Regions from separate parts of the Cupriavidus sp. FW306-1B-F12B genome, predicted to be linked through region 1. Evidence: predicted binding sites of a transcription regulator. Region 1 holds the regulator's gene; the other holds the start of a gene.
What was found. The regulator FNR, encoded in region 1, switches genes on or off when oxygen is low (the NO sensors DNR and NnrR bind a similar motif). The targets are predictions, from matches to a motif close to TTGATNNNNATCAA.
Positions count from the first base shown of each region.

Region 2: a site for FNR is predicted at 2,011-2,024, ahead of AC3WLE_RS12730 (DUF3149 domain-containing protein). Genes of this name have one in related genera too.

Region 1 covers NZ_JBYSXC010000018.1:88,158-104,144, reverse strand. Annotated here, with positions in the region: gene AC3WLE_RS26220 (2-oxoglutarate dehydrogenase E1 component) at 1-545, shown strand, start outside; gene odhB (2-oxoglutarate dehydrogenase complex dihydrolipoyllysine-residue succinyltransferase) at 635-1,894, shown strand; gene lpdA (dihydrolipoyl dehydrogenase) at 1,997-3,421, shown strand; gene zapE (cell division protein ZapE) at 3,512-4,609, shown strand; gene AC3WLE_RS26200 (heavy metal translocating P-type ATPase) at 4,715-7,285, shown strand; gene ccoS (cbb3-type cytochrome oxidase assembly protein CcoS) at 7,289-7,435, shown strand; gene ccoN (cytochrome-c oxidase, cbb3-type subunit I) at 7,591-9,039, shown strand; gene ccoO (cytochrome-c oxidase, cbb3-type subunit II) at 9,058-9,720, shown strand; gene AC3WLE_RS26180 (cbb3-type cytochrome oxidase subunit 3) at 9,724-9,888, shown strand; gene ccoP (cytochrome-c oxidase, cbb3-type subunit III) at 9,891-10,808, shown strand; gene ccoG (cytochrome c oxidase accessory protein CcoG) at 10,858-12,330, shown strand; gene AC3WLE_RS26165 (hypothetical protein) at 12,360-12,569, shown strand; gene AC3WLE_RS26160 (hypothetical protein) at 12,566-12,811, shown strand; gene fnr (fumarate/nitrate reduction transcriptional regulator Fnr) at 12,874-13,599, opposite strand; gene AC3WLE_RS26150 (sulfite exporter TauE/SafE family protein) at 13,678-14,436, shown strand; gene scpB (SMC-Scp complex subunit ScpB) at 15,005-15,859, shown strand; gene rluB (23S rRNA pseudouridine(2605) synthase RluB) at 15,865-15,987, shown strand, end outside.
Region 2 covers NZ_JBYSXC010000006.1:159,596-175,582, reverse strand. Annotated here, with positions in the region: gene AC3WLE_RS12740 (MFS transporter) at 1-1,133, shown strand, start outside; gene upp (uracil phosphoribosyltransferase) at 1,334-1,984, shown strand; gene AC3WLE_RS12730 (DUF3149 domain-containing protein) at 2,112-2,276, shown strand; gene AC3WLE_RS12725 (helicase HerA-like C-terminal domain-containing protein) at 2,329-3,855, opposite strand; gene AC3WLE_RS12720 (YebC/PmpR family DNA-binding transcriptional regulator) at 4,075-4,800, shown strand; gene purD (phosphoribosylamine--glycine ligase) at 4,885-6,153, shown strand; gene hemF (oxygen-dependent coproporphyrinogen oxidase) at 6,333-7,244, shown strand; gene AC3WLE_RS12705 (nicotinate-nucleotide adenylyltransferase) at 7,255-7,989, shown strand; gene rsfS (ribosome silencing factor) at 8,051-8,788, shown strand; gene rlmH (23S rRNA (pseudouridine(1915)-N(3))-methyltransferase RlmH) at 8,842-9,321, shown strand; gene AC3WLE_RS12690 (Maf family protein) at 9,355-9,969, shown strand; gene rng (ribonuclease G) at 10,056-11,522, shown strand; gene AC3WLE_RS12680 (hypothetical protein) at 11,590-11,904, opposite strand; gene AC3WLE_RS12675 (hypothetical protein) at 12,176-12,688, shown strand; gene AC3WLE_RS12670 (peroxidase-related enzyme) at 12,701-13,291, opposite strand; gene waaC (lipopolysaccharide heptosyltransferase I) at 13,472-14,458, shown strand; gene msbA (lipid A export permease/ATP-binding protein MsbA) at 14,517-15,987, opposite strand, start outside.

The DNA.
Region 1 (15,987 bases):
TGCTGCGCCGCCAGATGATCCGTCTGTTCCGCAAGCCGCTGGTGATCATGACGCCGAAGTCGCTGCTGCGTAACAAGGACGCCGTGTCGCCGCTGTCGGACCTGGCCAAGGGCCACTTCGAGACGGTCATCCCTGACCACGAAGAGCTCAACGCCAGCAAGGTCAAGCGCGTCATCATGTGCTCGGGCAAGGTCTACTACGACCTGGTCAACACGCGCAAGGAGCGCGAGGCCAACGATACGGCGGTGATCCGCCTGGAACAGCTGTATCCGTTCCCGCACAAGGCCGTGGCAGCAGAACTCAAGAAGTATCCGAACGCCACCGAAATCGTGTGGTGCCAGGACGAGCCGCAGAACCAGGGTGCCTGGTTCTTCGTGCAGCACTACATCATGGAAAACATGACGGATGGCCAGAAGCTCGGTTATGCCGGTCGTCCCGCTTCGGCTTCGCCGGCAGTGGGCTACTACGCAAAGCACAACGAGCAACAGAAGGCGCTGCTGGATGCTGCCTTCGCCAAGCTCAAGGGCTTTGTTCTGACCAAGTAATCAAGCGGCAGCCACGGCGGCGCGCGCAGACGGCCGCCGTGGCATAGCCAGCATAAAGACAACACGCATAACACGAGGAATTCACAACCATGGCTATCGTTGACGTCAAGGTTCCGCAGCTCTCCGAATCGGTCGCCGAAGCGACCATGCTCAACTGGAAGAAGAAGCCGGGCGAGGCTGTTGCACAGGACGAAATCCTGATCGAGATCGAAACCGACAAGGTCGTGCTGGAAGTGCCGGCCCCGTCGGCTGGTGTCCTGTCGATTATCGTCAAGAACGACGGCGACACCGTCGTGGCCGATGAGATCATCGCCAAGATCGACACCGAAGCCACCGCTGGCGCCGCCGCACCGGCTGCTGCCGCTCCGGCACCTGCCGCCGCTGCCCCGGCACCGGCCGCTGCTGCCGCCGCTCCGGCCGCCGCAGGTGGTGTGGCGATGCCGTCGGCTGCCAAGCTGATGGCAGAAGCCGGCCTGTCGGCTGGCCAGGTTGCAGGCACCGGCAAGGACGGCCGCATCACCAAGGGTGACGCGCTGGCCGCTGCTGCTGCTCCGGCCGCCCCGGCCGCCAAGGCTGCTCCGGCTCCGGCTGCCGCCAAGCCGGCGCTGCAGCAGGTTTCGGCCCCGGTCGACTTCGCCGCGCTGGGCGACCGCCCGGAAGAGCGCGTGCCGATGAGCCGCCTGCGCGCCCGTATCGCCGAGCGCCTGCTGCAATCGCAATCGACCAACGCCATCCTCACCACCTTCAATGAAGTGAACATGAAGCCGGTGATGGACCTGCGCAACAAGTACAAGGACCGCTTCGAGAAGGAACACGGCGTCAAGCTGGGATTCATGTCCTTCTTCGTCAAGGCCGCGGTGCACGCGCTGAAGAAGTTCCCGCTGATCAATGCCTCGATCGACGGCAACGACATCGTCTACCACGGCTACTTCGACATCGGCATCGCCGTGGGCTCGCCGCGCGGCCTGGTGGTGCCCATCCTGCGCAATGCCGACCAGATGAGCCTGGCCGACATCGAGAAGAAGATTGCCGAGTTCGGCGTCAAGGCCCGTGACGGCAAGCTGTCGCTGGAAGAACTGACCGGCGGTACCTTCTCGATCTCCAACGGCGGCGTGTTCGGCTCGATGCTGTCGACCCCGATCATCAACCCGCCGCAATCGGCCATCCTGGGCGTGCACGCCACCAAGGACCGGCCGGTGGTGGAAGACGGCCAGATCGTGATCCGCCCGATGAACTACCTGGCGATGTCTTATGACCACCGCATCATCGACGGCCGTGAAGCCGTGCTGGGCCTGGTGGCCATGAAGGACGCGCTGGAAGATCCGGCCCGCCTGCTGCTGGACCTGTAATCAACGGTCCCCCCGCGCACGTCTGCCGTGCGCGGGACGCGCTTCCCCCGTGATGAAGGCGCGCCGGCACAAGCTGTCGCCGGCGCCCACAAAGGAATTTCCATGAGCAAACAATTCGACGTGCTGGTGATCGGCGCCGGCCCCGGCGGCTACATCGCCGCCATCCGTGCCGGCCAGCTGGGCCTGAACGTGGCCTGCTGCGAAGGCAATCCGTATGACGATCCCAAGGGCGAAGCCCGCCTGGGCGGCACCTGCCTGAACGTGGGCTGCATCCCCTCCAAGGCGCTGCTGGCTTCCTCGGAAGAGTTCGAGAACGTCCAGCACCACCTGGGCGACCACGGCATCACCGTGGGCGACGTCAAGGTCGACGTGGCCAAGATGCTCAAGCGCAAGGACGACATCGTCGGCAAGATGACCAAGGGCATCGAGTTCCTGTTCCGCAAGAACAAGGTGACGCTGCTCAAGGGCTACGGCAAGTTCGTCGGCAAGAGCGCCGAGGGCTTCCAGGTCGACGTTGCCGGTGAAGTCGTGACCGCCAAGCAGGTCATCATCGCCACCGGTTCGAAGGCTCGCCACCTGCCGGGCATCAAGGTCGACAACGACCTGGTCAGCGATAACGAGGGCGCGCTCAAGTTCCCCGCAGTGCCGAAGAAGCTGGGCGTGATCGGCGCCGGCGTGATCGGCCTGGAACTGGGCTCGGTGTGGCGCCGCCTGGGCTCCGATGTGACCGTGCTGGAAGCGCTGCCCGCATTCCTGGGCGCCGCCGACGAAGGCGTGGCCAAGGAAGCGCAGAAGCAGCTGACCAAGCAGGGCCTGAAGTTCAGCCTCGGCGTGAACGTCAACGAAGTGACGACCGGCAAGAACGGCGTGACCGTCAAGTACACCGACAAGGACGGCAAGGCGCAGACCCTGGAGGTCGATCGCCTGATCGTGTCGGTGGGCCGCGTGCCCAATACCGACAACCTGGGCCTCGACGCCGTCGGCCTGGCCGCGGACCAGCGCGGCTTCATCGAGGTGGACGACCACTGCGCCACCAAGGTGCCGGGCCTGTGGGCCATCGGCGACGTGGTGCGCGGCCCGATGCTGGCGCACAAGGCCGAGGACGAAGGCGTGGCCGTGGCCGAGCGCATCGCCGGCCAGAAGCCGCACATCGACTACAACTGCGTTCCGTGGGTGATCTACACCTTCCCTGAAATTGCATGGGTAGGCAAGACCGAAGCCCAGCTCAAGGCCGAAGGCCGCGAGTACAAGGCCGGCCAGTTCCCGTTCATGGCCAACGGCCGTGCACTGGGCATGGGCCACGCCGACGGCTTCGTCAAGATGCTGGCCGACGCCAAGACCGATGAAATCCTGGGCGTGCACATCGTTGCCGCCAACGCCTCTGACCTGATCGCCGAAGCCGTGGTGGCGATGGAGTTCAAGGCCGCCAGCGAGGATATCGGCCGCGTCTGCCATCCGCACCCGTCGATGTCGGAAGTCATGCGCGAAGCCGCGCTGGCCGTCGACAAGCGTCAGCTTAATATGTAAGGCGCATGCTTCGCATTGCCTGAGTACCGGCGCGCCGCATCCGCGGCGCGCCGTTTTCACTTGCGGCCCGTGCCGCAGGAACCCGTCAGCATGAACGTCACCGAGTACTACGAGAAGGAACTGAAGGAGCGCGGCTACCAGTCCGACGAAGCGCAATTGCGCGCCGTGGCCCGGCTGCAGCAGTGCTACGACGAATGGGTGGCCTACAAGAGCCGCCGCAATAATGCGCTGAAGAAGCTGCTGGTCCGTCCCGACGTGCCCAAGGGCGTCTACCTGTGGGGTGGGGTGGGGCGCGGCAAGTCCTTCCTGATGGACAGCTTCTATACCTGCGTGCCGGTGGTGCGCAAGACGCGGCTGCATTTCCATGAGTTCATGCGCGAGGTCCATCGCCAGCTCGAAGAGCTGCGCGGGCGTCCCGATCCGCTGGATGAGCTGGCCAAACGCATCGCGCGCCGCTTCCGGCTGATCTGCTTCGATGAATTCCACGTCAGCGACGTCGCCGACGCGATGATCCTGCATCGGCTGCTGCAGCAGATGTTCGAGAACGGCGTGCAGTTCGTTATGACCTCCAACTACCGCCCGGACCTGCTGTATCCGGATGGCCTGCACCGCGACCGCGTGCTGCCGGCCATCGCGCTGCTGCAGCAGAAGCTCGATGTGCTCAACGTCGACGCGGGCATCGACTATCGCAAGCGCGCGCTGGAGCAGGTGCAGGCGTACCACACGCCGCTCGGCGCCAAGGCCAGTTCCGCGCTGCGCGACGCCTTCACCTCGATCGCCGGCGTGGCCGACGAGTCGCCGCTGCTGCATATCGAGCATCGCGAGTTGCGTGCGCTGCGCAAGGCCAACGGCGTGGTGTGGTTCGACTTTGCCACGCTGTGCGGCGGCCCGCGCTCACAGAACGACTACCTGGAGCTGGCGTCCCAGTTCCACACCGTGATCCTGTCCGACGTGCCGCGCATGACGCCACGCATGTCGTCCGAGGCACGCCGCTTCACCTGGCTGATCGATGTCTTCTACGACCACAAGGTCAAGCTGCTGATGTCGGCGGAAGTGCCCGCGGACGAACTCTACACCGAGGGCCAGATGGCCAATGAGTTCCATCGGACCGTATCGCGCATCATCGAGATGCAATCGCGCGAATACCTGGAATCCGAGCGCCGCACCATGGATACCACGCTCACCTGAGCGTTGTTTTCCGGCCCGGCGCGACGATTGCCGGGCCGCATTGACCTATATCAAGGTCGATTCGGGGACCCGCATATACCCTCCATCGGGTAGAAAAAGGTTCCCATGTCGTCGCCCCCAGTCACCAGTCCTTCAGCCAGCTTGCTGGCACCGTACCCGCCGTCCGCGCTCCGTGATGCCGTGGGCCCGGCTGCGTCCGGCGCCGGTGCGCGGCTGGCCTGCTTCCATTGCGGCCTGCCCGTCACGGACACCGAGCCGCTTGCCGCCGAGCTGGACGGCAGCCGCCGGGTGTTCTGCTGCGGCGGTTGCCAGGCATTGGCGCAGACCCTCCATGCGGCCGGCTTTGCCCACCTGTACGGGGATGAAGCCCGCTTCGCCCGTCCCATCGACGACGACGCCCGGCGCGAGGCCGAACCGATCTGGGCCGCCTACGACACCCCTGAGCTGCGCGCCCAGTTTGTCCGCCCGCTGGACAGCGGCCGCGCCGAGATCACGCTGGCGCCCGAGAGCATCCGCTGTGCCGCCTGCGCGTGGCTGATCGAACAGCACCTGAGCCGCCAGCCGGGCGTTGAGTCCGCGGTCGCTAATGTCGCCACGCGGCGCGTGGTGGTGCGCTGGCGCGACGGCGCCCAGACGGTGGCGGGGCTGCTGGCCGCGCTGGCCGGCATCGGCTACATGGCCTGGCCGTTCGAAGTCTCGCGCACCGACCAGCAGGACCGCCGCGCGCGCCGCGGGCTGCTGATGCGCATGGCGGTGGCCATGCTCGGCATGATGCAGGTCATGATGTATGCGTGGCCGATCTACACGCACGAGGCCACCATCGACCCTGGCCAGCTCCAGCTGATGCGCTGGGCCAGTTTCGCCCTGACGCTGCCGGTGGTGTTCTATGCCGCCTCGCCGATCTTTGCCGGTGCCTGGCGCAGCCTGCGCCAGCGCCACATGGGCATGGACGTGCCGGTGGCGATCGGCATCGGCGCCGGCTTTGCCGCCAGCGCGCTGGCCACGGTGCGCGGAGTGGGCGAGGTGTATTTCGATTCGGTGACGATGTTCGTCGCCTTCCTGCTGCTGGCCCGCTACCTGGAACTGCGCGTGCGCCAGGCCTCGCGCAGCGGCGCCGAGATGCTGGCGCGCCAGCTGCCGGCCACCTGCGAACGGCTGGTCGCGACGGGTGCGGCCGGCGAGCGTGTGCCGGTCGCGCGCCTGCGTGCGGGCGATCTGATCCGCGTCAAGGCCGGCGAGATCGTTCCCGCCGATGGCGCCGTGGTGGCGGGCGCGAGCGAGCTCGACGAATCCATGCTGACCGGCGAGAGCCGCCCGGTGCGCCGCGCCGCCGGCGAGACCGTGCTGGCCGGCAGCTTCAATACGGCAAGCCCGCTCGAACTGCGGATCACACGCGTCGGCGCCGGCACCCGCCTGGCCGAGATCGTCGCGGTGCTGGACCGCGCGCTGGCTGAAAAGCCGCGCCTGGCCACGCTGGCCGACCGCGTCGCGGGCTGGTTCGTGGCGACGCTGCTGGGGCTGGCGGCGCTGACCGGGCTGGTATGGGGCCTCTGGATCGATCCGTCGCGCGCCTTGCTGGTGACGATTGCGGTGCTGGTGGTCAGTTGCCCGTGCGCCTTGTCACTGGCAACGCCGGCCGCACTGGCCGCGGCCGGTGCGGCGCTGTCGCGCCGCGGCGTGCTGCTGACACGCGGCCACGCGCTGGAGACGCTGGCGCGCGTCACCGACGTGGTCCTCGACAAGACCGGCACGCTGACCGAAGGGCGCTTTGCCGTGGCCGCGGTCGAGCCGCTGGCTGACGCCGATCGGACCCGATGCCTGGCGCTGGCCGCCGCGATGGAGCGCGGTGGCGAACATCCGATCGCGCGTGCGCTGGTGGCCGCGGCGCAGGGTAACGCCGGCATGCCGCTCCAGGTGTCCGACATGCGCAACGTCCCGGGCCAGGGCCTGGAGGCGATCGTCGATGGCCAACGCCTGCGGCTCGGCCGCGCCGACTTTGTCGCGGCGCTGGCGCCCGACAGCGGCCAGGCACCGGACACCTGGCGCAGCGACGCGGACCATCCTGGCGCCACCGTGGTGTGGCTGGGCGCGCCAGCGGGTCCGCTGGCGCGCTTCGTCCTGGCCGATGTGGAGCGGACGCAGACGCCGCAGTTGCTCACGCGGCTGCGCGAACTGGGCGTGCGCTGCCACCTGGTATCGGGCGATCACGCCGAAGCGGTCCACTGGTGGGCATCGCACTTCGGCATAGCCTGCGTGGCCGGCGCGGTCACCCCGGAAGGCAAGCGCAACTACGTCGCGCGGCTCCAGCAGGGCGGGGCGGTGGTGCTGGCCGTGGGCGATGGCATCAACGATGCGCCGGTGCTGGCGCAGGCCCAGGTGTCGATCGCCATCGGCAGCGGCGCGCCGCTGGCCCAGGCCGGTGCGGACGCGGTGCTGACGCACGGCGGCGTGGCCGAGATCGCCACCGCATTGGCGGTGTCGCGCCGGACGCGCCGGGTGGTGCGCCAGAACCTGGGCTGGGCCTTCTTCTACAACGTGGTGGCCATCCCGCTCGCAGCGACGGGGCTGGTCACGGCCTGGATGGCCGGCATCGGCATGTCGCTGTCGTCGTTGCTGGTGGTGGCCAATGCCTGGCGCCTGCTGCGCGCCGGCAAGCCGCGCCACAAGGGAGTCTGACTGATGGAAACGCTTTACCTGCTGGTGCCGATGAGCCTGGTGCTTGTCGTGGTCATCGCGGGCGCGCTGTGGTGGGCCCTCCATGCCGGGCAGTACGACGACCTGGACCGGCCCGCCGAATCGATCCTGCTGGACAACGACAAGCCATGAACCTGCCGCGCGGCGCGCCCTCCGACCGGGGTCCAGCACGCAGGTTCCATGCATGCCCTGAGCGACTTGATAAAGATCAACGCACACGCAGCATGGTTTTTCTAAAGTCACACTGTCAGTAGGTTTTTTCTTTTCTCTAAGCTTTGGGGGTCTGAATGGATGTCACTGCCGCGTCTTCACGCGTCGACACCTTCAATTACGGCGTCGTAAGACAGTTCGCTGTCATGACGGTAGTCTGGGGGATCGTCGGCATGGCCGTCGGCGTGCTGCTGGCAGCACAGCTGATCTGGCCCGAACTCAATTTCAACACACCCTGGCTGTCGTTTGGCCGGCTGCGGCCGCTGCATACCAATGCGGTGATCTTCGCCTTCGGCGGCAGCGCGCTGTTCGCGACCTCGTACTACGTGGTTCAGCGCACCTGCCAGGCCCGCCTGTTTTGCGGCCCGCTGGCCGCGTTCACGTTCTGGGGCTGGCAGCTGGTCATCGTCGCCGCCGCCATCACGCTGCCGCTGGGGATCACCAGCTCCAAGGAATACGCGGAACTGGAATGGCCGATCGACCTGCTGATCACCGCGGTCTGGGTGGCCTACGCGATCGTGTTCTTCGGCACCATCGTCAAGCGCAAGACCCGGCATATCTACGTCGCCAACTGGTTCTTCGGCGCCTACATCCTGACCATCGCGCTGCTGCACATCGTCAACAACATCGAGATACCGGTGTCGCTGTGGAAGTCCTACTCGGCCTATGCCGGCGTGCAGGACGCGATGATCCAATGGTGGTACGGCCATAATGCCGTGGGCTTCTTCCTGACCACCAGCTTCCTGGGGATGATGTACTACTTCATTCCCAAGCAGGCCGAGCGCCCGATCTACTCCTACCGCCTGTCCATCGTCCACTTCTGGGCGCTGAACTTCACCTACATGTGGGCCGGCCCGCACCACCTGCAGTACACCGCGCTGCCGGACTGGGCACAGTCGCTGGGCATGGTGTTCTCGCTGATCCTGCTGGCGCCGTCGTGGGGCGGCATGATCAACGGCATCATGACCTTGTCGGGGGCCTGGCACAAGCTGCGCACCGACCCCATCCTGAAGTTCCTGGTGGTGGCGCTGTCGTTCTACGGCATGGCCACGTTCGAAGGCTCGATGATGTCGATCAAGACCGTCAACGCGCTCTCGCACTACACGGACTGGACCATCGGTCACGTGCACTCGGGCGCGCTGGGCTGGGTCGCGATGATCTCGATCGGCTCGCTCTACTACCTGATCCCGCGTCTGTTCGGCGAGAAGCAGATGTACAGCGTCAGGATGATCGAATGGCACTTCTGGATCGCGACCATCGGCGTGGTGCTGTATATCGCCTCGATGTGGATCGCCGGGGTGATGGAAGGCCTGATGTGGCGCGCCACGCAGCCTGACGGCACGCTGACCTATGCCTTCGTCGAAGCGGTCAAGGCCAAGTACCCGTTCTACCTGATTCGCTTGCTGGGTGGCCTGTGCTTCCTGTCCGGCATGCTGCTGATGGCCTACAACGTGCTCAAGACCATCGTCGGCAAGCCCGCAGTGGATGCGCCGATTCCGGCCAGCATCACTGCCTCTGCCCACTGATCAATCCAGGATAGAAAGATGTCCGACAAACAACGCTTCTTTTCCCACGAAACGCTGGAGAAGAACATCGGCTGGCTGATCATCTGCACGATCCTCGTGGTCAGCATTGCGGGTCTGGTCCAGATCGTGCCGCTGTTCTTCCAGCACTCCACCACCGAGCCGGATCCGGGCATCACCCCGTATTCGCCGCTGCGGCTGATGGGCCGCGATATCTATATCCGTGAAGGCTGCGTCGGCTGCCACTCGCAGCAGGTCCGCACGCTGCAGGCCGAGACCGAGCGCTACGGCCACTTTTCCACGGCGGGCGAGTCGGTCTACGACCACCCGTTCCTGTGGGGCTCCAAGCGCACCGGTCCCGACCTGGCGCGCGTGGGCGGGCGCTACTCGGATGACTGGCAGCGCATCCACCTGCGCAATCCGCGCGACGTGGTGCCGGAATCGGTGATGCCATCGTACCCGTGGCTGGAAAGGGCCGAGCTGCCCACCAACGACATCCAGGCCCGCATGCGCGCGCTGGTGCGCCTGGGCGTGCCGTACACGGATGCCGAGATCGCCAAGGCACCGGACGAGCTCAAGGGCAAGACCGAAGAAGATGCGCTGGTTGCCTACCTGCAAGGCCTGGGCACCAACCGCCGCAACGTCCGCGTGGATTCCGCCGCGGCCGCGGCACCCAAGGAGTAAGCCATGGCCATGATCACTGCCATTGCGACCGTCGTGTCGATGGTCGTCTTCCTGGGGATCTGCTGGTGGGCCTGGTCCGCCGGCCGGCAGGCCGCCAACCGGGAATCCGCCATGCTGCCGTTCGCGCTGCCTGACGAAACCACGACAACATCGAGCCGGAACACCTAGCCATGAGCGATTTCATTTCCGAATTCTGGAGTTATTACATTGCCGCTATCGCGCTCATCGGCATCGTCTGGTGCGTGTGGCTGCTGTTCTCGCAACGCAAGGTCGCCAAGACCGCCGGCGGCACTGAAGACACCGGCCATGTCTGGGACGGTGACCTGCGCGAGCTGAACAACCCGTTGCCGCGCTGGTGGATGTGGATGTTCCTGCTGGCCTGCATCTTCAGCCTGGCCTACCTGGTGCTGTACCCGGGACTGGGTTCGTATGCCGGCGTGCTGAAGTTCTCCACGCAGGGCGAACTTGCCGCGCACCGCGCGGCGCAGGAGAAAATGCAGAACGAGATCTACGCCAAGTACCTGAAGATGGACGTCAAGCAGGTAGCGGCGGATCCGCAGGCGCGCGAGATCGGCCAGCGCCTGTTCCTGAACTACTGCGCACAATGCCACGGCTCGGACGCGCGCGGCAGCCGCGGCTTCCCGAACCTGACGGACAGCGACTGGCTCTATGGTGGCGAACCCGACATCATCCAGCAGACCATCACCAAGGGCCGCAATGGCGTGATGCCGCCGTTTGCCGCGGCCATCGACGCCAAGCAGGCGGGCGACGTGGCGCAATACGTGCGCTCGCTGTCGGGCCTGTCGTCGGACCCGATCCGTGCGTCGCGTGGCGAGGGCGCCTTCAAGACGACCTGCGTGGCATGCCACGGCGCCGGCGGCAAGGGCAACCAGGCGCTCGGCGCGCCCAACCTGGCGGACAACGTCTGGCTGTATGGCAGCTCGGAAGGCAGCATCGTCGACGCCATCCTGAAGGGCCACAACAACCACATGCCCGCGCATGAGGAGATCCTGACGCCTGAACGCATCCGGATGCTGACGGCCTATGTCTGGGGTTTGTCCAACACTGGGGGCGGAGCCGGGCAATGACCGACGACTCATGTGAGCGGGCGCTGGCAGCTCGCGGGAGAGCATGCCCATGAACGCACCCGGGACCGAAGAAATGGCCCGGGCGGCCGACCTGCAACGGTCGGCCGCTGCGCCGGGCGAGACCTCTGACGAAACGCTCTACGAGGTCCGCCGCAAGATCTACCCGCGCTCGGTGACGGGCGCCTTCTCCAGCTGGCGGGTCTGGCTGGTGATCCTGACCCAGCTGATCTACTACGGCACGCCCTGGCTCCAATGGAATGACCGCCAGGCCGTGCTGTTTGACCTTGGCGAGCGCAAGTTCTACATCTTCGGGCTGGTGCTGTGGCCGCAGGACGTCATCTACCTGGCGGTGCTGCTGGTCATCTCGGCGCTGGCGCTGTTCCTGTTCACGGCGATCGCGGGGCGGCTGTTCTGCGGCTATGCCTGTCCGCAGACGGTCTACACCGAGATCTTCATGTGGATCGAGCGGCGGGTCGAAGGCGACCGCATCGCCCGCATCCGGCTCGACGGCGATCCGTGGAGCCTGCGCAAGTTCCGTCTCAAGGCGACCAAGCACTTCCTGTGGGTGCTGATTGCGCTCTGGACCGGCTTTACCTTCATCGGCTATTTCGCACCGATCCGCGAACTGGGCGGCGAGGTGCTCAGCCTGTCGCTGGGGCCGTGGCAGTCGTTCTGGATGCTGTTCTACGCGTTCGCCACCTGGGGCAATGCGGGCTTCATGCGCGAGCAGGTGTGCAAGTACATGTGCCCGTATGCGCGCTTCCAGAGCGTGATGGTGGATCGCGATACCTATGTCGTGACCTACGACGTCGGCCGCGGCGAGCCGCGCGGCAGCCGGTCGCGCAAGACCGACCACCACAAGGCGGGGCTTGGCGACTGCGTCAACTGCAGCATCTGCGTGCAGGTGTGCCCGACGGGCATCGATATCCGCGACGGCCTGCAGTACGAGTGCATCGGCTGCGGCGCCTGCATCGACGCCTGCGACCAGGTCATGGACAAGATGGCATATCCGCGCGGCCTGATCCGGTACACCTCGGAAAACGCGATGCGCAAGGGCTTGTCCGCGGCGGCATCGCGCAAGCGCCTGCTGCGCCCGCGCGTCGTTATCTATTCCGTGATCTGGGTGGCACTGCTGGCCGGGTTCATGGCTTCGATCGCGCTGCGCACGCCGCTGAAGGTCGACATCATCCGCGACCGTGGTGCGCTCGGCCGTGAAGTGGAAGGCCGCTGGATCGAGAATGTCTATCGCCTGCAGCTGATCAACACCACCGAAGCGCCGATGCAGATCAGCGTGCGCGCCGACAGCGACGAATTGAAGAACCTGACGGTGGAATACGACAAGCAGGCCGAATCGCTGGCGCCGACGTCCAACCGGTTGCTGCCGATCCGGATCCGCGTGCCGATCGAGGCCGCGGCGCAGGGCACGCACAAGATCAACGTGACAGTGACGAGCGAAGGCACGGAGCGGGGGCATGCCGAAATCCGGCAATCCACCAGTTTCATCGTGCCGCGCGATTTGTGAAGCTAGTCGTCAAGATGAAGGGGGACAAGATGAGTCAGCAAGGCAATCCGTGGTGGAAGGAGCCGTGGCCGTGGCTGTTGATGAGCGGCCCGCTGGTGGCGATGGTGGCGTGCGGCGTGACAATCTGGCTGGCATCCGCGCATCCGGACATGCCGGTGCAGGGTGCAACGCGCCATGGCCTGGTGGTCGAGAAGGTCGACGCCGCGCCGCCCAAGGCTGCCGCTGTGAGGCAGCCATGAGGTTGCGCTGGCTGATGTGGGTACTCTGGCCGGCGTTCCTGATGGCTGGGTTTGCGACCGCGACGGTGTTTTCGGTGGTGGATCCCGGTGACCTGAGCTTCTTCGGCCAGCCGATCGAAGCGTCCCGCGAATCGGTCTACACCATCGGCTTCCTGATGGCCTGGGTGTTCTGCGCGTTGTCCAGCGGACTGACGCTCTACACCATGCCGACGCGGCTCAGCGATACCGACGAACTGGAGTAAGCGGGCTGCCGTGAGGCCTGCGCTGTCATGGCCGGATGCGGCCATGACAGCGCCTTGGCCGCTTAGCAGGAGCGGCTGTAGAGTTGCTTGATGCCGTCGATGTCCACGAGCTTGACGTGGCGCTGGCGAATCTGGATCAGGCCGGCTTCGGCAAAGCGAGAGAACAGGCGGCTGACGGTTTCGAGCTTCAGGCCCAGGTAGCTGCCGATCTCTTCGCGGCTCATGCGCATCACGAACTCGGACGCCGAATAGCCGCGCGCCGACAGGCGCTCAGAGAGGTTGATCAGGAAGGCGGCAAGGCGTTCCTCGGCGCGCATCGAGCCCAGCGTGACCAGCATCAGTTGGTCATGCGTGATTTCCTTGCCCATCAGGCGCAGGAACTGCTGCTGCAGCGACGGCAGGTCTGCCGACAGCGATTGCAACTCGCTCATGCGGACCACGCAGACTTCGGTGTCCTCCAGCGCGGCGGCATCGGAGGCATGCTGCATCTCGCCCAGCCCGTCGAGACCGACAATTTCGCCGGGCAGGTGGAAGCCGGTAATCTGCGAGCGGCCGTCTTCAGTGGTGACGTGGGTCTTGAGCGTGCCAAAGCGCACGGCATAGACCGCGGTGAGCGGATCGCCCATGCGATACAGGGTTTCACCCTTGTGCACACGGATGCGTTCCTGAACCAGCGTGTCCATCTTGGCAAGGTCTTGCTGCGACATGCCGACCGGAAGGCACAGCTGCCCCATCGCACAGGTGGAGCAGCGGGGTGACATCTCGGTAATGGGAATGGAGGTGAGCAATTGGAACCTGCTAGAAATGGCAGCGAGGGCGCGATAAGGACATTTTACCGTGCGATGTGATGTGGTAGGGAGTGAGAATTGACATTTGGCGTACTGATCAGCGTTTTTCTGCTGGCTTTGCTGGGCGGGGTCCACTGCGCTGCCATGTGCGGCGGCGTGGCGCTGGCCGTGGAGCAACGCCGCGGGGCGGCGGCCACGATCAGTCTTGTGCCCAGCCGTGCCGCCTGGCTGGGCGAGTTGCTGATAATGCACCTGGGCCGGATCTCGACCTATATGCTGCTTGGGGCCGCGCTGGGCGCGGTCGGTGCTTCGGCGTGGAAGCAGGACTATCTGCCGGTGCAGCGCTGGCTGTTCGGCGCAGGCAGCGTCATGCTGCTATGGTCGGGCTGGCGGTTGCTGCGCGGCAACACTTTTACCGTCGACTGGCTGGAGCGGCTGGCGGCGCGTGCCGGCGCAACGGTGGCGCGCCGGCTGGCTGGCGTGGCACGCGGCATGCCGTCGTTTGTGCGCGCACGCGGCGGCCTGGCGCGGCGATATGGCGTGGGCCTGGCGTGGGGACTGGTGCCGTGCGGCATGGTCTATGGGGCGCTCACGCTGGCGCTGCTGGCGGGAAATGCGGCGTCCGGCGCACTCGTGATGGGCGTGTTCGGGCTCGGCACACTGCCTAACCTGCTGGTGCTCTCCGGCCTGTCGGGCTATTTGCGTACGCTGTCGCGACGTCCCGGCGTGCGCCTGGGTGCCGGCCTGGCGGTGATGGCGTTCGGCGGCCTTGGCATTGCGCGAGCGGTGCTGTTGCCACATTCGCTGGCCGAGCATGGATTCTGCCTGGTGTTCTGAGGCGCCGGCGCCGCGCGGGCAACGGATGATGGTTGCAGGCGGGGGCGGGAATGCCATACAATCGCCAACATTGCGGTATCGCGCGGCGTCTTGTGAGCCGCGGTAAGCAGCGGGCGAGCAGCGCCAGGCGGCCTTCATACCAGAAGGCGAGTTCAGGGCAGGGGAAGCGGAAGGTTTTCGATGCCCGTCCCGTCCCCAAAGTCCATCCGGTTCAAAAGATCTGGTTCAAAAGTCCGGCTGGCACTGCGGTGTTGGCGATGCCGGCCTTGCTCCCGATACCCGTTTTTCTTGCGTCCGAGGCCTTCAGTTCGCTGACAGCGACGTCCGATATGTGCGGACGCGCTACGCAAGAGGTTCGCTGGCTGGCCCATAACGGCATGCGAACGATCTCCTGCCGGAACGCCCGGCAACTCGATGCAAAGATAGGGAAGTGCACGGCTTGGATGCAGCAGGTATCCGGCTAGCTGCGCAATGAGATGGCGGTGGCTTTCGCACCGCTGTATCCAAAATCTCCGGTGCCCCGGATCCGTCCGGGAGCAGGTGCAAAGACAGGCTGCACACCATCAACATGAATACCCAAGAGGCGAAGATCGTCCTCGAGACGGCGCTGATCTGCGCGCAGGAACCGCTGCGCGTCAATGATCTGCGGCGGCTGTTTGACGACGACGTCGGCGCAGACACCATCCGCGTGCTGCTTGATGAACTGCGCCAGGACTGGCGGCCGCGCGGCGTGGAACTGGTGGCGCTGGCCAGCGGCTGGCGCTTCCAGAGCCGGCCGGAAATGCGTGAATACCTGGATCGGCTGAATCCTGAAAAGCCGCCAAAATATTCGCGCGCGGTGATGGAAACACTGGCGATCATTGCCTACCGGCAGCCGGTGACCCGCGGCGATATCGAGGAAATCCGCGGCGTGACGGTCAGCACGGAAGTCATCAAGAAGCTTGAGGACCGCAGCTGGATCGAGGTGATCGGACACCGCGACGTGCCGGGCAGGCCGGCGCTGTATGCGACCACCAAGGCGTTCCTGGACGATCTTGGCCTGCGTACGCTGGATGAGCTGCCGCCGCTGGAAGATGCCCAGGCGCAGGCGCAGGCAACCCTGCTGGAACAGCAGGCCATCAATTTTGAAGACCTGGCTGCAAACAAGGCGGCCAGCGCCGACGAAGAGGCTTTTGCCGACCCCGCCGCGCACGCAGCGGATGTGGCTGAAGCATCCGTCGCAAACGAAGCCGAGACGACCGGCCCGGTCGACCAAGGCGCCAATGGCTTTGACGCGCAACCGCTGCAAGCTGCAGCCGACGATGCCGCCGAGGCCGCTTCCACCGAACCAGCCGCACCCAATCCGGACGGGGCGCGGGGCGATTTGCCGGACAACGGCACCCCGCCGCACCCGAGCGAGCACGACGAGCGCGTGCCGAACTGAACAACATGCAACATCCGATAGTGAATATCTTGTCTGATTCCGTTGAGCAAGACACCCGCAATGCGGGCGCACCCGCCGACACCGGCGCCGCAGAACCCGGATCGGGCAGCGAAGCCGCGCCCCGCCGC
Region 2 (15,987 bases), on a different contig from region 1:
AGACCGGGACGATGTTCTTTGTCGGCATGCTGATCGGCGCTTTCGTGTTCGGCCGGCTGGCTGACAGGATCGGACGCCGGCCAGTGCTGATGATGGCGGTGGTCATCGACGCCATCTGCGGTGTCGCTTCAGCCTTTGCACCGGACTTCCAGTGGCTGCTGTTGCTGCGTTTCCTGACCGGCATCGGCGTTGGCGGCACGCTGCCGGTCGACTACACCATGATGGCCGAGTTCCTGCCCTCGGACCGGCGCGGTCGCTGGCTGGTCCTGCTGGAGTCGTTCTGGGCCGTCGGCACGATCCTGCTCGCCATTCTTGCGCTGATCGCCGTGTCGCGAGGCAATGATGCCTGGCGGCTGATCTTCCTCGTCACGGGCATCCCCGCCCTGGTCGGCGTGGTGTTCCGTTTCTTTGTTCCCGAGTCTCCGCTCTACCTGAATAAATCGGGACGCTCGGCCGAGGCGCGCGCGGTGCTGCAGCGTGTCGCCACCGCCAATCGCGTGTCCGTTGAAATCGGCAACCTGGAGCCGCAGCCGATGGAGCGCAAGTCGGTCTTTGCGCTGTTCGCGCGCGGATGCCGGCGCCGCACCATCTGCCTGCTTGCCGCCTGGGCGCTCATCTCGATCGCCTACTACGGCGTCTTCGTCTATCTGCCGGTCAAGCTGGCGGGCCAGGGCTTTGGCTTCATGCGCGGCCAGGTCTTCCTGATCGTGCTCGCGCTGGTGCAGCTTCCCGGGTTCGCGCTGGCCGCGCACGGCGTCGAGCGCTGGGGCCGCAAGCCGACCCTGATCGGCTTCCTGCTGCTCAGCGCGGCAGGCTGCATGCTCTACAGCCTGGGTACGTCCACCGCGCTTATCGTCGGCTCGACCCTGCTGATGAGCTTCTCGCTCCTCGGTACCTGGGGCGCCCTCTACGCCTTCACGCCCGAGGTGTACCCGACCGACCTGCGGGCCAGCGGGATGGGCACTGCGGGTGCGATGGCGCGCTTTGGCGGCCTGTTCGCGCCGTCCATCATTGCACCGATCATGGCCAGCCAGTTCACCCTCGCCCTTGCGCTGCTTTCGTCATTTCTTGCCGTGGCGGCAATCGCCATCTACATGGTGGATATCGAGTCGAAGAACCGCGCGCTCGACTAGCGCAAGGCGCCGCCGGACGCTCCCGGCAGTTCAGGGAGCCCGCCGGCGGCGCTGGCGTGGCGGGTCCCGAAAGCGAAGCCACGGGCAGGGCGGCCCGCTTCCATTACAATCCGGCTGCAACGGCGCGGCGCGTGGTCGACCCGATCTCGCCGCCCGCTTCACCTGCTTGCCCCTATCCCGCCGAGCCCTCGCCGCCAGCCATGAAACAAGACCCGCGCTTTCCCAACCTGTTCATCCTCGACCACCCGCTGATCCAGCACAAGCTCTCGCACATGCGCGACAAGGAAACGTCGACGCGCACCTTCCGCGAACTGCTGCGCGAGATCACGCTGCTGATGGGCTATGAGATCACCCGCAACCTGCCGCTGACCACGCGCCGCATCGAGACGCCGCTGGTGGAGCTGGACGCGCCGGTGATCGCCGGCAAGAAGCTGACCATCGTGCCGGTACTGCGCGCGGGCGTGGGCATGAGCGACGGCCTGGTCGAGCTGATCCCGTCGGCGCGCATCGGCCATATCGGCGTGTACCGCGACGAGCAGCACCGCCCGGTGGAATACCTGGTGCGCCTGCCCGACGTGGAGGACCGCAGCTTCATCCTGTGCGACCCGATGGTCGCCACGGGCTATTCGGCTGCGCATGCCGTGGATGTGCTCAAGCGGCGCGGCGTGAAGGACGAGGCCATCACCTTCGTTGCGCTGGTGGCGGCGCCCGAGGGCGTGGAGGTGTTCCAGAAGGCGCATCCGAACGTGCAGCTGTTCGTGGCCTCGCTCGACAGCCATCTCGACGAGCACGCCTACATCGTGCCGGGCCTGGGCGATGCGGGCGACCGCCTGTTCGGCACCAAGAACTGAGTGGCGCGCGGCGGGCTGGCTTGCGCTTGACCGGCCTCAATAGTCCGCGCCACAGGGCTCCCTACACTGGCGGCAGGCGCCGGCGAGACCTCGCCGGCGGCCATCGCCAAAGCAAAGGGAGCCAAGCATGGAAGCCTTCAAGATCCTGTTCAGTACCAGCACCGGCCTGATGAGCCTGGGCGTGATCGTCTTCATCATCGGCATGGGGTGGTTCTTCGCGCGGATGTTCGCGCGCAAGATGCGCGAGGATGCGGCAGCGGCCAAGGCGCAGCAACAAGCGCAGCGCCGCTAAGGAAAAGGGCCGCTTCGCGCGGCCCTTTCCGTCATTGCGTCAGTCCGGGTCTTTACTTCTTCTTGCCCAGCAGGCTCCCCAGCACGCCGCGGATCAGCTCGCGCCCGACCTGCGAGCCCACCGTGCGCGCGGCCGACTTGGCCATCGACTCCAGGATCGAATCGCCGCGGCCGGTCTTGCCGGTGCCCTTGGTCAGCGTGCCGAAGATGTCGCCGGCCGTGCCGAGCCAGCCGCTGTCCTGCTCGCCCGCTGGCTGCCCCGCCGGCGCGCCGCCAGCGCCCTTGCCGTTGCCATTGCCGACCGTCGCCACGCTGCCGCGCAGCTTTTCATAGGCGGATTCGCGATCCACGGTCTTCTCGTAGGTGCCCGCCACCAGCGAACTTGCAATCAGCTGCTTGCGCTCTTCCTCCGTCGCCGGGCCGATGCGGCTGCCCGGTGCCAGCACCCAGGCGCGCTCGGTCACGCAGGGCGTGCCCTTGGCGTCAAGGAACGACACCAGGGCCTCGCCCACGCCCAGTTCGCTGATCGCGGTTTCCAGGTCCAGCTTGGGGTTGGCGCGCATGGTGGTGGCCGCCACCTTGACCGCCTTCTGGTCGCGCGGGGTAAAGGCGCGCAGCGCATGCTGCACGCGGTTGCCCAGCTGGCCCAGCACGGTGTCGGGGATGTCGATCGGGTTCTGCGTGACGAAGTACACGCCCACGCCCTTGGAACGCACCAGCCGCACCACCTGCTCGATCTTGTCGAGCAGCGCCTTGGGCGCATCGTTGAACAGCAGGTGGGCCTCGTCGAAGAAGAACACCAGCTTGGGCTTGTCCAGGTCGCCGGCCTCGGGCAGCTTCTCGAACAGCTCGGACAGCATCCACAGCAAGAAGGTCGCGTACAGCCGCGGCGCGTTCATCAGCTTGTCGGCGGCCAGGATATTGACCACGCCCTGGCCCTTCTCGGTCTGGCTGAAGTCTTCCAGGTTCAGCATCGGCTCGCCGAAGAAGACGTCCCCGCCCTGCGATTCCAGCGCGATCAGCCCGCGCTGGATGGCGCCGACCGAGGCGGCCGAGATATTGCCGTACTCGGTGGTGAACTGGCCGGCGTTGTCGCCGACGTACTGCAGCATGGCGCGCAGGTCCTTGGCGTCGAGCAGCAGCAGGCCATTGGCGTCGGCAATGCGGAACACCAGGTTCAGCACGCCCTGCTGGGTGTCGTTCAACTCCAGCATGCGCGACAGCAGCAGCGGGCCCATGTGCGAGACCGTGGCGCGCACCGGGTGGCCCTTCTCGCCGAACACGTCCCACAGCGTGGTCGGGCACGCGCCCCATGCCGGCTCCGGCAGGTTCAGGTCGGCCAGGCGCTGTTTTAGCTTGTCGGACGGCTGGCCGGCCTGCGAAATGCCGGTCAAGTCACCTTTGACGTCCGCCATGAAGACCGGCACGCCCAGTCGCGAGAAGCCCTGCGCCAGGGTCTGCAGCGTGACGGTCTTGCCGGTGCCGGTGGCGCCGGTGATCAGCCCGTGCCGGTTGCCCATCTGCGGCAGCAGCACCAGTTCATGTTCGGCGTTCTTGGCGATGAGGATGGGGTCGGCCATGATGTTCCTGGGGTTTTGAGGTCTGGCACCGCGGGACTCGCCACGGCAGCGGCGCGGGCAGGCCCGCGTGATAAAATCCTGGGCTGATTATAGCCAGCCGCCAGGCATATCCGTCACCTGGCGCGCGCTGTCCGAGGGCTTTGCCACCCCGGCCACGGCGCGCATGGCAACCCCGCACAACATCACCGCAGATCACCGCATTCCGCTTCGGAGAGAATCATGGCCGGTCACTCGAAATGGGCCAATATCAAACACAAGAAGGCCGCCGCTGACGCCAAGCGCGGCAAGATCTGGACCCGCCTGATCAAGGAAATCACCGTTGCCGCCAAGCTCGGCGGCGGCGATGTCGACTCCAACCCGCGCCTGCGCCTGTCGATCGACAAGGCCATGGACGCGAACATGCCCAAGGACAACATCCAGCGCGCGATCCAGCGCGGCGTGGGCGGCATGGAAGGCGCCAACTACGAAGAGATCCGCTACGAGGGCTACGGCCTGGCCGGCGCGGCCATCATCGTCGACTGCCTGACCGACAACCGCACCCGCACCGTGGCCGAAGTGCGCCATGCGTTCTCCAAGCACGGCGGCAACATGGGCACCGAAGGTTCGGTGGCGTTCATGTTCACCCACTGCGGCCAGTTCCTGTATGCCCCCGGCACGCCGGAAGACAAGCTGATGGAAGCCGCGCTCGAAGCCGGCGCCGACGACGTCGTCACCAACGACGACGGTTCGATCGAAGTCACCTGCCCGCCCAACGATTTCTCGGCGGTCAAGGCCGCACTGGAAGCCGCCGGCTTCAAGGCGGAAGTGGCCGACGTGGTGATGAAGCCGCAGAACGAAGTCAGCTTTGCCGGCGACGACGCGGCCAAGATGCAGAAACTGCTCGACGCCCTGGAAAACCTGGACGACGTGCAGGAAGTCTTCACCAATGCGGTGATCGAAGACTAAGCTGCAACAAGCCCCCATCGGCGGCGCCCCGGACACAGCCCAGGCCGCCGCCTTTTAGTATGTGTTTCTTTTCTGGCAGTGATCATGAAAGTATTGGTTGTCGGCTCGGGTGGACGTGAACACGCGCTGGCCTGGAAATTGGCCCAGTCCCCCAAGGTGCAGGTGGTGTACGTGGCGCCGGGCAACGGCGGGACCGCGCTCGACAAGCGCCTGCAGAATGTTCCGCTGACCGACCCCGAGGTCATCGCCGCCTTTGCCGAGCGCGAGGGCGTGGCCTTCACCGTGGTCGGCCCCGAGGCCCCGCTGGCCGCCGGCATTGTCGATATCTTCCGCGCCAAGGGCCTGCGCATCTTCGGGCCGACCCAGGCTGCCGCGCAGCTGGAATCGTCCAAGGACTTCGCCAAGGCGTTCATGGAGCGCCACGGCATCCCGACCGCCGCTTACCAGACCTTCTCCGACGCCACCCAGGCGCACGCCTACATCGACGCCCAGGGCGCTCCGATCGTGATCAAGGCCGACGGCCTGGCCGCGGGCAAGGGCGTGGTGGTGGCGATGTCGCTGGAAGAAGCGCACACCGCGGTCGACATGATGCTGGCCGACAACAAGCTCGGCGACGCCGGCGCGCGCGTGGTGATCGAAGAGTTCCTGGACGGCGAGGAAGCCAGCTTTATCGTGCTGGTCGACGGCAAGAACGTGCTGGCGCTGGCCACCAGCCAGGACCACAAGCGCCTGCTGGATGCCGACGCCGGGCCCAACACCGGCGGCATGGGCGCGTATTCCCCCGCCCCGGTGGTCACGCCCGCGCTGCATGCGCGCGCGCTGCGCGAGATCATCCTGCCGACCGTGCGCGGCATGGAAAAGGACGGCATCCCGTACACGGGCTTCCTGTACGCCGGCCTGATGATCGACAAGGACGGCAACCTGAAGACGCTGGAATTCAACTGCCGCATGGGCGACCCCGAAACCCAGCCGATCCTGGCGCGCCTGAAGACCGACCTGGTCGATGTGATGGAGCACGCCGTCAACGGCAAGCTCGACAGCATCGAGCTGGACTGGGACCGCCGCACCGCGCTGGGCGTGGTGATGGCCGCCTACGGCTATCCCGACAGCCCGCGCAAGGGCGATGCCATCACCGGCATCCCGGCCGAGACCGACGACAGCGTGACCTTCCACGCCGGCACCACCCTCAAGGACGGCACCCTGCTGACGTCGGGCGGGCGCGTGCTGTGCGTGGTGGGCCTGGCCGACACCGTCAAGGCAGCGCAGCGCGCCGCCTATGCCGCGGTCGAGCAGATCCGCTTCGACGGCATGCAGTACCGGACCGACATCGGCTACCGCGCCATCAAGCGCTGATCCTTCCCGGCAAACGCCGTTCCGGCCGGCATGGCTGATCCGCCTTGCCGGCCAGCTTTGGACCTGCGCGACCCGCCGGCCGCCTCAGCCGGTACAATCGTGACAACGCTGTGACGCGCCCGGCAGCCGCCAAGGCTGCCAGGCTGCCCTCAGCCCGGTCCATCCGCTTTCCGCCAACCATGATCGATTCCCAGGCAGTCCGTGCCTATCTGCTCGGTCTGCAAGACCGCATCACCGATGCCATCGGTGCCATCGACGGCCAGCCGTTCCTGACCGACGCCTGGGAGAAACCGCCCACCGAACGCCTGCGCGGCAGTGGCCGCACCCGCATCCTGGAAGGCGGCGCGGTGATGGAGCGCGCCGGCGTGGGCTTCTCGCACGTGAGCGGCGACACCCTGCCGCCGTCAGCCACCGCCAATCGGCCGGAACTGGCCGGGCGCAGCTTCGAGGCCATGGGCGTGTCGCTGGTGTTCCACCCGCGCAATCCCTATGTGCCCACGGTCCATATGAACGTGCGCTGCTTCCTGGCGCTCAAGCCGGGGACCGAGCCGGTATGGTGGTTCGGCGGCGGCATGGACCTGACGCCCTACTACGGCGACGCCGGCGACTGCGCGCACTTCCACCGCACCTGCCAGCAGGCGCTGGCGCCCTACGGCGACGACCTGTACCCGCGCTTCAAGCAGTGGTGCGACGAGTATTTCTTCCTGCGCCACCGCAACGAGGCGCGCGGCGTGGGCGGGATCTTCTTCGATGACTTCTCCGCGCTGGGCTTCGAGCGCAGCTTCGCCATGATGCAATCGGTCGGCGACGCCTTCCTGGACGCCTACCTGCCGATCCTGCAGGCGCGCAAGGACACGCCCTACGGCGAGCGCGAGCGCGGCTTCCAGGCCTACCGGCGCGGGCGCTACGTCGAATTCAACCTCGTGTTCGACCGCGGCACGCTGTTCGGCCTGCAGTCGGGCGGACGCGCCGAATCCATCCTGATGTCGATGCCGCCGCTGGTGACCTGGCGCTATGACTGGCAACCGGAACCGGGCAGCCCCGAAGCGGCGCTGTACACCGATTTCCTGCCAGCGCGCGACTGGGCCTGACGCCTGACCTATGGCCAATCCAGCGCAACACCGCAAGCCCGCCGCCGACGCGGGAGAACCGCCGCAACCGTCCGCCCGCCCCTATCGCTTGGGTATCCTGGGCGGCACATTTGATCCTCCCCACGTCGGCCACCTGGCACTGGCGCGGCTGTGCATCGAACACCTCGGGCTGGATGAGCTGGTGTGGATACCCACCGGCCAGTCGTGGCAAAAAGGCGACGACGTGACCCCTGCCGCCGACCGCCTGGCCATGACCGAACTCGCCGCCGCGGCGCTTGGCGACAGCGGCGCCAAAGTCCGCGTGAGCCGCATGGAAGTGGACCGCGCCGGCCCCAGCTACACCATCGACACCGTACGCCAGCTGCGCGCCGAATACGGCCCCGAAACCTCGCTGTGCTGGCTGATGGGCGCCGACCAGCTGCTGCGCCTGCACACCTGGCACGGCTGGCAGGCACTGTTCGAACACGTGCACCTGTGCACCGCCACGCGGCCGCGCTTTGAACTGGCGGCACTGGAGGGTCCGGTGCTGGCGGCACTGGCCGAACGCCAGGCTGACACGCACCTGATACAATGCACGCCCTCCGGCCGGATGTGGATCGACCAGACGCTCGCCGTCGACCTGTCTTCCACCCACCTGCGCCAGCGGCTGGCAGCCGGCCAGCCGGCAGATGACCAACTGCCGCCCGGCGTGGCACACTACATTGCCAACCACGGGCTGTACCGCAACGCCCCGGCCAGGGCATGACCGGGGTTGCACCAGTCCCGGCGCCCACCCCCAACCGATCTCAGCTGAACAAGAAGACACCATGGATATTCGTAAACTGCAACGCGCCATCGTCGACGGCCTCGAGGATGTCAAAGCGCAGGACATCAAGGTGTACGACACCAGCCACCTGACTGAACTGTTCGACCGGGTGGTGATTGCCAGCGGGACATCCAACCGCCAGACCAAGGCGCTGGCAGCGTCGGTGCGGGATACGGTGAAGGGAGCCGGCGGCCATATCGTGGCGGTCGAGGGCCTGGAAACCGGCGAATGGGTGCTGGTCGACTGTGGCGACGCCGTGGTCCACATCCTGCAGCCGCAGTTGCGCCTGTACTACAACCTGGAAGAAATCTGGGGCGACAAGCCGGTGCGCATGAAGCTGGCCGCTGGCGGCCGCGGCCTGGCCAAGGCCAGCGAGCCGATGGACGAGGACGAGGAAGAAGCCCCGGTGCGCACCGTGCGCCGCGCCAGCAACCTGCGCCCCGCGCTGGCCCGCCTGCCCGAAGGCATGAAGGAGCCGTCGCCGCCGATGGGCCATGAGGACACCGACGCGGACGCCATCGCCACCATCCGCAAGCCGGCCCGCAAGACCGCCACCAAGACGGCAGCGACCAAGACCGCCGGCACCCGCGCCGCGGCGCCGCGCAAGACCGCTGCCGGCACCACCGCGCGCAAGACCGCAACCAAGACCGCGGCCAAGAAGGCCCCGAGCAAGACCGCTGCCAGCAAGACCGCAGCAGCCAAGCCGGCCGCGCGCAAGCGCACCACCCGCTCGGCCTGAGTCCCGGCGCGCGGCCGCCCGGCGGCCGCGCAGCATGACCCATCCCCTGCCCCATGCAACTGGTGATCGTGGCCGTCGGCCACAAGATGCCCGGCTGGATCGAGACCGGCTTCAGCGAGTACGCCAAGCGCATGCCGCCCGAGCTGCGCATCGAACTGCGCGAGGTCAAGCCCGAAACCCGCTCGTCCAGCAACAACGCCGCCACCGTGATGCAGCGCGAAGCCGCGCGCATCGAGGCGGTGCTGGGCTCGCTGTCGAAACAGTGTCGCATCGTCGCGCTGGATGAGCGCGGGCGCGACTTCACCACCGTGCAACTGGCCGCGCAGCTGACCGACTGGCAGCGCGAGGGCGGCGACGTGGCCTTCCTGATCGGCGGCGCCGACGGGCTCGATCCCGCCCTGAAAGCCCGCGCCAGCACCCTGATCCGGCTGTCCAGCCTGACCCTGCCGCACGGCATGGTGCGCGTGCTGCTGGCCGAGCAGCTGTACCGCGCCTGGTCCGTCACACAGAACCACCCCTATCATCGGGCCTGATCCCGGCTGTCGCCGGTAGGCCCCTCCGCCGCGATGCCCGACACCCTGCACGACTACCTTTACCTCGCCTCGCAGAGCCCGCGCCGCCGCGAGCTGCTGACCCAGCTCGGCGTGCGCTACGAACTGCTGCTGGCCGATGACGACGAGGATGCCGAAGCGCTCGAGGCCGTCCAGCCCGGCGAGACCCCCGACGACTACGTCCAGCGCGTCTGCGCGCTGAAGGCCGAAGCCGCGCTGCGCCGCCGCGAACGCCGCGCGCTGCCCGATGCGCCGGTGCTGACCTCCGACACCACGGTCTGCCTGGGCGGCCGCATCCTGGGCAAACCCGCCGACGGCGCCGATGCCGCGGCCATGCTGGGCGCGCTCTCGGGCAGCACCCACCGCGTCCTGACCGCCGTGACGATCGTGTCGACCACGGGCATGCGGCATGCGCTGTCGATCTCGGAAGTCACCTTCCGCCCGATGCAGCCCGCCGAGATCGAACGCTACGTCGCCAGCGGCGAGCCGCTCGGCAAGGCCGGTGCCTACGGCATCCAGGGCCGGGCGGCGGAGTTCGTCGAGCGGATCAGTGGCAGCTATTCAGGTATCATGGGCTTGCCCTTGTTTGAGACGGCGGCGTTACTTCGCCAGGCCCGCCTGCAGTTCTGAGCAGCGCCCTCCGTGCCCAGACAAGACCCGGCCCAGCGCCGGGCCACCCTATACAGCCGGGCCACCGGCGACGCGTTTCACCCGCTATGACTGAAGACATCCTCGTCAACATCACGCCCCAAGAGACCCGCGTCGCCATCGTGCAGCAGGCCGCGGTGCAGGAACTGCATGTCGAACGCACGCTCACCCGCGGGCTGGTCGGCAATATCTACCTGGGCAAGGTGGTGCGCGTGCTGCCCGGCATGCAATCGGCCTTTATCGATATCGGCCTGGAGCGCGCCGCCTTCCTGCACGTGGCCGACATCTGGCATCCGCGTGATGCCGACCGCAACAATTCCACCCCGCAGCTGGCCATCGAGAAGACCCTGTTCGAAGGCCAGGCACTCATGGTGCAGGTGATCAAGGACCCGATCGGCACCAAGGGGGCGCGCCTGTCCACCCAGGTGAGCATCGCCGGGCGTACCCTGGTGTACCTGCCGCAGGACCCGCATATCGGCATCTCGCAGCGCATCGAGGGCGAAGTGGACCGCGAGGCGCTGCGCAGCCGCGTGCAGGGCCTGGTGCCCGACGACGAGCGCGGCGGCTTTATCGTGCGCACCATTGCCGAGGAAGCGACCGACGAAGAACTCGGCAACGATATCGCCTACCTGCGCAAGATCTGGGGCGCGATCCGCCAGAACGCCACTACCCTGCCCGCGCCCAACCTGCTTTACCAGGACCTGAACCTGGCCCAGCGCGTGCTGCGCGACTTTATCAACGACGCCACCGGCGTGATCCAGATCGACTCGCGCGAGAACTACCAGATGCTGCTGGAGTTCGCCAAGGAATACACCCCGGCGGTGCTGCCGCGGCTGTCGCACTACACCGGCGAGCGCCCGATCTTCGACCTGTTCAATATCGACGCCGAGATCGAGAAGGCGCTGTCGCGCCGGGTGGACCTGAAGTCGGGCGGCTACCTGATGATCGACCAGACCGAGGCGATGACGACCATCGACGTCAACACCGGCGGCTACGTGGGCGCGCGCAACTTCGACGACACCATCTTCAAGACCAACCTGGAGGCGGCCCACACCATCGCGCGGCAGCTGCGCCTGCGCAACCTCGGCGGCATCATCATCATCGACTTCATTGATATGGAGAACGCCGAGCACCGCGACGCGGTGCTGTCCGAGCTGAAGCGAGCGCTCGCACGCGACCGCACCCGCATCACGGTCAACAGCTTCTCGCAACTGGGCCTGGTCGAGATGACGCGCAAGCGCACGCGCGAGTCGCTGGCGCATGTGCTGTGCGAGCAATGCCCGGTCTGCCACGGCAAGGGCCAGGTCAAGACGCCGCGTACGGCCTGCTACGACATCCTGCGCGAGATCATGCGCGAATCGCGCCAGTTCAACCCGCGCGAATTCCGCATCCTGGCCTCGCAGGAAGTGATCGACCTGTTCCTGGAAGAAGAAAGCCAGCATCTGGCGATGCTTGGCGACTTCATCGGCAAGCCGATTTCGCTGCAGGTGGAATCGACGTTCCACCAGGAACAGTACGACATCATCCTGATGTGAAGATGCCGGCGCAGGCATGGAAAGGCCCGCTCACTGGCGGGCCTTTCTGCATTCTGGCCGGACCAGGCTAGGGCCGGATCACGACTTGCGGACTCACCACGAAGGCGGGTTCGGGCTGGTAGTACACGGCCGGCGGCGGCTGGTACACGACCGGCCGGTCCTTGCACTTGCGCTCCTCCTTGTACTCGCCGTTGTCTTTCCACTTGCGCTTGATCTTGCAGTTGCCGACCCAGAATTCTTCCTTGTAGTCGCCGCCCTTGTACCGGCGCGCGTAGCGGTGATCATCATCGTCGTCCCAGTCGTCGTCGGCCTGGGCGGCGGCGGAGAAGGTGCCAAGGAGCACGGGCAATACGATGAGGGCAACAAGGGCGCGGGGCTTCATTTTTTGGCGGCGGCGAGCGATGGTTGAGAAAGGCTAGCACGCCGCATTCCGCATCTGTGTATCAAGCTGTTTACGAACGTAACCGCGCTGCAGCGCCTGCGCGTGTCCGCTAGCGTCCGTCTCCTTACGGACTCGGTGATGGTCCTACTCCAATTCCGTTTGCCATCCGCTATAACTAAGCCAACGTAGTCAGCGGCATCCGCACGGATGCCGCGCCCGGCTTGCCGCCCCGATGCGGGGCGCGGCCCGGTCGGCAAGCAAGGAGTCCGGCATGAACGCCACGAACCATGGGACCTGTCTGCTGGCCCTTCTGTTGTCGGTGGCGTGCGCGCCATTGCCGATTGCCAAGCGCGCCCCCGCACCGCCGCCCGAGGCGAAGGGCGAAGCGGTCGCCGCCGCGCCCAAGGAGCGCGCCACCCCGATCGCGAACAAGACCATCAACATTGCCGCCGCCTGCAAGCGCACCGAGGAAGACGGCTTCCGCGAAGACGCGCTGATGGACGTCAAGGCCAACGAGGTGCGTGCGCTCAAGTGGAAGCTATGGGTATCGCGGCGCGGCAGTTGCGAATTCAACCTGGCCGAGTTCCGCCAGGTCCGCGCGACCCCGCACATCGAACTGCAGGCCATCGACGGCAGCCAGTGCAAGCTGCTGGTGTGGCAGGATCCGCGCCGCGTGACGCTGGCCCATAACCGCTGCGAGAAGCACTGCACGCCCGGCATCTACGAGCAGGCGTGGCCGGTGCTGTTCGACCCCAAGAGCGGTGCCTGCGCCGAGGTGCGCTGAGCCGCTGCGGCGTTACTTCGCTTTCGGCACCCGGCCCATCAGGTAGAACTCGTCGTTCGGGCGCATGCTGACGGTGTTGGCCATCCGGTTCGACAGGCCGAAGAACGCCGTGATGGCGGCAATATCCCAGGCATCCTCCTCGGAAAAACCGTGCTCGCGCAGCGCAGCAAAGTCGGCATCGCCGACTTCATGCGACGCCTTGCACACCTTCATCGCAAAGTCGAGCATCGCGCGCTGGCGCTGCGGAATATCCGCCTTCAGGTAGTTCACCGCCACCTGGTCCGCCACCAGCGGCTTCTTCTCATAGATGCGCAGGATCGCGCCATGCGCCACCACGCAGTACAGGCACTGGTTGGCGCCGGAAGTCGCCACCACGATCATCTCGCGCTCGCCCTTGGTCAGGCCGCCCTCCTTGAGCATGAGCGCGTCGTGGTAGGCGAAGAACGCGCGGAACTCGTCGGGACGGTGCGCCAGCGCCAGGAAGACGTTGGGGACGAAGCCGGCTTTTTCCTGGACTTCCAGGATGCGGGCGCGGATGTCGTCGGGGAGGTCGGTCAGCGCGGGAACGGGGTAGCGGCTGATGGCGAATGCCGGGTCGGACATGGTGGTCTCCTGTTGGATAGGCGTCATCGATCGTGGGCTTCTGATGCAGATACTAACGGATCGGCATGAGTGTGGCGGGCGCCATGTCGCCCATGCATCGCACGGACACATGTCCCCTGCATAAGGCATACTACGCACCTTCCGAACCAGGCGGGCACACTGCCCACCATACTGTTCCTGATGAAACGTATTCTCATCGTCAAGCTGACCTCTCTCGGCGACATGGTGTTCACCCAGCCGCTGGTCGCGGACCTGCAGCGGGCCTTTCCCGGCGTCAAGATCGACTGGATCGCCGACTCATATTGCGCCGACGTGCCGCGCTGGAATCCGAATATCGAGCGTGTGATTTCCGCGCCGCTGCGCGGCTTCAAGAAATCGCGCAATTGGGCTGGCTTGCGTGCGATCTTCAGTGCGCTGCGTGAACTGCGCCGCGAGAAGTACGATGCGGTGCTGGACGTTCACGGCGTCTACAAGAGCGCCATCGTGACGTTCCTGGCACGCACGCGCAATCGCTATGGCTACCCCGTGGCAGAGTTGGGCGAGAGCGGCGCACGCTTCGCCTACAACCATGTGTTCCAGCCATTTGTCGAAGAAGATTGCGCGCGGCAGCGGATGCGCCGCGCCGTCAGCCGCGCCCTGGGCTATGAGCTGACCAGGGACATGGACTACGGCCTGGAGATGCCCGCAGACACGCCGGCGCCGGCCGCCAAGGGTCCGTACGCGATGCTGTTCCATGCCACCTCGAGCGAGGAAAAGAAGTGGCCGGTCGCCGACTGGATCAGCGTGGGCAGCGCGATCTCGGCGCGCGGGCTGCGCGTGCTGGTGCCCTGGGGCAACGACGCGGAGCGCAAGGAAGCCGAAACCATCGCCGCCAGCGTGCCCAACGCCGAAGTGATGCCACGCCTGAGCATCACCGGCGTGGCGCAGATGGTAGGCAAGGCATCGCTGGTGGTTGGCATGGACACCGGCTTCGTGCATATCGCCGATGCGCTGCGCCGCCCGACCGTGATCCTGTTCACGACCACGTCGCGCCACCTGTACGGCGTCGATGCGCCGGGCCGCGCGGTCTCGCTGGGCGGCGGCGGCGTGGTGCCGCGGCGGGATCAGGTGCTGGCTGCCATCGATGAAGTGCTGGGCGTGCAGCCGCCCGTCACCTCGCCAAACTGAGCACGAAGGAAACGACAAAGGCCGGCGCAAGCGCCGGCCTTTGTCGTTGGCAGGTCCGTTACCCTTGCTGCGTCGCGAACTGGATCCGGTGCAGCCCGGCGTACAGGCCGTTGGCCGCCAGCAGCTGCGCGTGCGTGCCCTGCTCCGCCACGCGGCCGTGGTCCAGCACGGCGATGCGGTCGGCGTTCTCGATGGTGGACAACCGGTGCGCAATCACCAGCGTGGTCCGGCCCTTCATCAGTTCCTCCAGCGCCGCCTGGACCTGGCGCTCGGACTCCGAATCCAGTGCCGAAGTCGCCTCGTCCAGGATCAGGATGGGCGCGTTCTTATACAGCGCCCGGGCAATCGCCAGCCGCTGGCGCTGGCCGCCGGACAACTTCATGCCGTTGTCGCCGATATTGGTGTTCAGGCCCTCCGGCAGCCCCTTGACCGTTTCCGTCAGGTAGGCGGCCGCCAGCGCGCGCTCAACGCGGGCCATGTCGATCTCGCTGTCGGATTGCGCGCCATATGCCACGTTGGCGGCGACGGTGTCGTTGAACAGCACCACGTCCTGGCTGACGAAGGCAATCTGGTTGCGCAGGTCCTTCAGCGACAACTCGGTCAGCGGCGTGCCATCCAGCAGGATGCGCCCGCCAGTCGGGTCGAAGAAGCGCGGCACCAGGTTGACCAGCGTGGTCTTGCCGCTTCCCGACGGACCCACCAGCGCCACCACTTCGCCCGGACTGACGCGCAGGTCAATGCCCTCCAGCGCGGCACGCGATGCTTCACCGTAGCGGAAGCCGACTTGCTCGAAGGCAAGTTCGCCACGGGCACGATCCAGCATCTTGCCACCGTCCTGCGGCTCGATCGGTTCATCGATCAGCCGGAAGATCATCTCGGCTGCGGTGATGCCGCGCGTCAGCGGCTGGTTGATGTCGGTCAGGTGCTTGAGCGGCGAGATCAGCAGCAGCATCGCCATCACAAAGCCGGTAAAACCGCCCACCGTGGTCTGGTTGGCCTGCGCCTGCACCATCGCAATGGTGATGATCACCGACAGCGCCAGCGCGGCCAGGAAGGCCGTGACCGGCTGGTTCAGCCCGCCGGCAACCGCCATGCGCATCGAGTAGTTCTTGAGCCGCTCGGCCACGGTGCGGAAGCGGCCCATCTCGTAGGCCTCGCCGCCGTGCAGCTTGACCACCTTGTAGCCGCCCACGGCCTCTTCCACGACATAGGCAGCGTTGTTGGTAAAGGCCTGGTGATCGCGGTTGAGCTTGCGCAGCCGGCGGTTGATCTTCGACATCAGGTAGCCGATCACCGGCAGGATCACCGCCACGATCAGCGTCAGGCGCCAGTTGGTATAGAACAGGTAGATCAGCAGCGCCACAACCGTCAGCGAGTCCCGCACCAGCGTGATAAAGACGCTGGTCAGGATCTGCAGCACCTGGTTGACCTCGAAGATCACGGCATTGATCAGCGAAGCCGCCGTGTTGCGGTGGAAGAACGACGCCGGCGCCTGCAGCAGGCGCTCGAACATCTGCAGGCGCATCTTC